2 regions of the Mesorhizobium sp. ES1-6 genome follow, and region 1 is predicted to be linked to the other one. Evidence: predicted binding sites of a transcription regulator. Region 1 holds the regulator's gene; the other holds the start of a gene.
The links. The regulator HrcA, encoded in region 1, represses chaperone genes, less so after heat shock. The targets are predictions, from matches to a motif close to GTTAGCACTCNCNNNNNGNGAGTGCTAAC.
Positions count from the first base shown of each region.

Region 2: groES (co-chaperone GroES) is a predicted target of HrcA. The motif match lies at 1,128-1,156, and genes of this name have one in related genera.

Region 1 covers NZ_JAIUGU010000006.1:340,527-342,726, forward strand. The annotation lists gene rph (ribonuclease PH) at 1-343, opposite strand, end outside; gene hrcA (heat-inducible transcriptional repressor HrcA) at 524-1,606, shown strand; gene LB564_RS18020 (hypothetical protein) at 1,784-1,981, shown strand; gene LB564_RS18025 (PQQ-dependent sugar dehydrogenase) at 2,093-2,200, shown strand, end outside.
Region 2 covers NZ_JAIUGU010000019.1:67,796-69,995, reverse strand. The annotation lists gene groL (chaperonin GroEL) at 1-601, opposite strand, end outside; gene groES (co-chaperone GroES) at 659-973, opposite strand; gene LB564_RS30340 (usg protein) at 1,315-1,593, shown strand; gene LB564_RS30335 (sulfotransferase domain-containing protein) at 1,619-2,200, opposite strand, start outside.

The DNA of each region.
Region 1 (2,200 bases):
CGACGGTGATCTGCTGTTCGCCGAGTGCCTGCAGGTCGACCACGGCACGCAGCGAGCGGCCGATCAGGCGCTGGATCTCCAGCGTGCGGCCGCCCTGCTTGCCGGCGGAAGCCTCGCGGCGCATGCGCTCGCCGGTCGAGCGCGGCAGCATGCCATATTCGGCCGTGACCCAGCCCTTGCCGGAATTGCGCATCCAGCCCGGCACCTTTTCCTCAAGGCTCGCGGTGCACAGCACATGGGTGTCGCCGAACTTCACCAGGCACGAGCCTTCGGCGTGCTTGGAGACGCCGCGCTCGAAAGAGATGGCGCGCATTTCGTCGAATTGGCGTTTGGAGGGGCGCATTCGGCCTGCTTTCTGTCAGTTTCTTGAAATCGTGGCCGGCTTTTAGACGCAAGGGGGGCAGCGCGCAAAGGAAAACGGACCTGGGATCCGAGACAGGCACCCCGGGGTGATCGGCCACAGACACCGGGTTGCGCGCGGCGTACCGAAGTCTATATCCTGAACACGGAGGTTTTTGGCCGAATGACCAAGGCAGTCGATCCCGCTTCGCAGTCGCCCGCTCTTCAATCCCTCGACATGCGCTCGCGCGACATTTTCCGGCGCATCGTCGATTCCTATCTGAGGGACGGCGAGCCCGTGGGCTCGCGCAGCCTGTCGCGCATCCTGCCCTCCTCGCTGTCGCCGGCCACCATCCGCAACGTGATGAGCGACCTCGAACATCTCGGGCTGATCTACGCGCCGCATATCTCGGCCGGGCGGCTGCCGACGCAGGCCGGCCTGCGCTTCTTCGTCGATGCCTTCATGGAGCTTGGCGACCTCTCCGACGAGGAGCGCCGCACCATCGAGGCGCAGGTGCGCGCCTCCGGCTCCGGCGCCACGCTGGAGCACATGCTGACCGAGGCCAGCCAGATGCTGTCGGGCATGTCGCGCGGCGCCGGCCTGGTGCTGGCCGCCAAGAACGAGGTAGCGCTGAAGCATATCGAATTCATCCAGCTCGAGCCGACCAAGGCGCTGGCCGTGCTGGTGTCGCAAAACGGCGACGTCGAGAATCGCGTCGTCGACCTGCCCGCCGGCACCACGGTCTCGCAGCTGCACGAGGCCTCGAATTTTCTCAATGCGCATATTCGCGGCCGCACGCTGGCCGAGGCGCGCACCGAGATCGCCCGCATCAAGGAGGAGACGCGGGCCGCGCTAGACACGCTGTCGCAGGATCTCGTCGAAAAGGGGCTGGCGGTGTGGGCGGGCGCCGAAAGCGGCCTGCCGGCACGGCTCATCGTGCGCGGCCGCGCCAATCTGCTCGAAAACGTCACCGCCCAGGCCGACATCGAGCTATTGCGACATTTGTTCGAGGACATGGAGACGCAGGACGGGCTGATCCAGTTGCTCGACCTTGCCGAGCAGGGATCGGGCGTGCGCATCTTCATCGGCTCGGAAAACAAGCTGTTCTCGCTGTCGGGCTCGTCGCTGGTTGTGGCGCCCTATCGCGACAAGGATGCCCGCGTCGTCGGCGCGCTCGGCGTCATCGGCCCGACCCGGCTCAACTATGCTCGCATCGTGCCGATGGTGGATTATACGGCGCAGCTGATTTCCCGCATGCTGCGCTAAGGTGACGATATTCAGGGGAGACCGGTCTGCAAACGGCTGCTACCTGCGCCTCCGGTGCTCACGTACAAAAGTACGCTCAGCTCCGGTGTCGGTATCAACCGTTTTCGACTCGGCCTGACCTGAATATCGACACCTTGGAGCCCCAGAATCGAACAACAGGCAGCAAGGAGAAGAAGAATGGCGCTGGAATCGTTCAAGGCCCAGATCAGCCTGCTGCTGGAGGAGATGGTCAATCAGCCCGAGGACGTGCACGAGGTGCAGGAGCAGTTGCGCGAGAAACTGCGGGAAATGCGCGCCATGGGCCTGCCGCTGCCGGCCGATCTCGTCGAGCTGGAAAAGCGCCTGGACAGCGACCTCGACGCCACCGAAGCTTGATAACCGCTCTACCGTCGCTCCAACCGGACGTGTGGCATGGAACTATCCGCCAGGCTCGGCCGTTGCCGCTGCGCGCGGCAATCGATTTGCGGCACGACGCGGAGGTCTCTCATGATCAGACTTGCCTCAATGGCCGCCATCCCGGTCAGCCTCATCATTGCCGGTTCGGCCCTGGCGGCCGATCAGCCGGTGCTCAAGGGTCCGGCCGCCTTCGGTGAC
Region 2 (2,200 bases), on a different contig from region 1:
AGAGATAGCCGCGGTCGAACTGCATGCCCTCGACGACTTCGAGCTCGGTCTCGGCGGTCTTGGCTTCCTCGACCGTGATGACGCCTTCATTGCCGACCTTCTCCATCGCTTCGGCGAGGAAGCGGCCGATCTCGGCGTCGCCATTGGCGGAGATGGTGCCGACCTGCGCGATCTCGTCATTGCGGGTCACCTTGCGGGCGTTGGCCTTCAGCTCGGCGACGACCGCCTCCACCGCCTTGTCGATGCCGCGCTTCAGGTCCATCGGGTTCATGCCGGAGGCAACAGCCTTGGCGCCCTCCTTGACGATCGCCTGCGCAAGAACCGTCGCGGTCGTGGTGCCGTCGCCGGCAAGGTCGTTGGTCTTGGAGGCGACTTCGCGCACCATCTGCGCGCCCATGTTCTCGAACTTGTCCTCCAGCTCGATTTCCTTGGCGACGGTGACGCCGTCCTTGGTGATGCGCGGCGCGCCGAAGGACTTGTCGATGACGACGTTGCGCCCCTTCGGGCCGAGCGTCACCTTCACCGCGTTGGCCAGGATATCGACGCCGCGCAACATCTTCTCGCGCGCCTCGGTGTGGAATTTTACCTCTTTGGCAGCCATTGGATTACTCCTCTATCTAGGCAGCATTCGTTGACTGGTGGATTTTCGAAGAAGCCGTCATGCGGCCTTTTTCACTTGCACGGCCTGCTCGATCACGCCCATCACGTCGCTTTCCTTCATGATGAGCAGGTCCTCGCCATCGAGCTTGATCTCGGTGCCGGACCATTTGCCGAACAGGATGCGGTCGCCGACCCTTACATCCAGTTCGCTCAGCTTGCCGCTGTCGTCGCGCGCGCCGGGGCCGACGGCGATGACTTCGCCTTCCTGCGGTTTTTCCTTGGCAGTGTCGGGAATGATGATGCCGCCGGCGGTCTTTTCTTCGGCCTCGATGCGGCGGACCAGGATCCGGTCATGCAATGGACGGAACGCCATGTCGTTCTCCTCTTTGGACAAACAGGTTTTGAGGTTCCTCCGCGCCGGACCGGCAATTCGGACCGGAGCGGGGTGCGGCGACCCGTTCAGGCATCGCGCGCGCATATCGAGCTAGTTTTGCCATTTTTCGGTTTCAAGGGGGTCGGCCAAAAAATTTAGCACTCGCACGGATGGAGTGCCAACAGACTGTTATCGCAAGGTTATTCTTCGTGGGGTCGGGTACGGCCGCTTGAATTCCGACGCGATCCAGCAAAATATCCGCAGCCGGCGCAATCGTGGGCGCTGGAACCGCTCACCCTCTTGGAGAGTTGGGTTTAGACGACCGCCGAAAGGAGACATGAATGGTTGAAAATGTCAGCAAGGCGTTCCGCCTCCAGATGGAAGGCTATGGCCTGACCACCGCACAAATCCATTACCATCTGCCTGACCATCGCAGCCTGTTGCAACTCTATGTCTGGCAAGACTACGACCTGGCGCCGGAATTCCCCGAACTCAAGGAATTTCTCTCCTATTGGGCGCGCGAACTCGACGGGCCGCTCCACTCCGTCCAGGTCGCCCACCACCGGCTCATAACCCCATCGGAGTGGCGGGCCGTCGACGGGGTCATCACCGTCCAGTAAGGCGGCGCCGTCACGCATGCGGGACTCACCAGAACCCGACCAGCGACCGCAGCATCGCCTTCGCGCCCGCCGCATCCCGGCATTGCTCGCGAAATCCTGGCCTGCCCGTCGCACCCAGCACATCCTCGTCGATATCGCGCAGGATGAGGCGCGCATTGCGCCAGCCGATCCTGGCGAGCGCGGCCGCCAGATCCGCTCGGGCAGGATCGAACGGACCCTGCTTGGCGGCCGGATCGGCGGGCCGATCGATGTCGTTGCTTGCGCCGATCGTGTGGCGCGGGATGGTCACCGTGGTGCCGGCGTCGAAAGGCGGAGAAAGATCGAGGAATCGGGAGATGGAAGCCAGGCAAGCGGCCGGCGCAGAAAAGAGCTGCTCGTAGCAGACGAAATGCACCGGCGCGCCGGTGCGGCGAAGCGCGTCCATCGCGAAGTAGAACTGGTTCCAATAGTCGGCTGGTGAGCGGAACCTGTACTCCATCTGCCCGGGCTGGGTGAAATCCTGCCTGATTTCGAACGGCTGGTTCAGGAAGGGACCGAGGTATTTGGCTGGCCTGAAGATGCTGTCGTTCCGGGAGAAACGAAACCATGACAGAAGCTGGGTAATGGG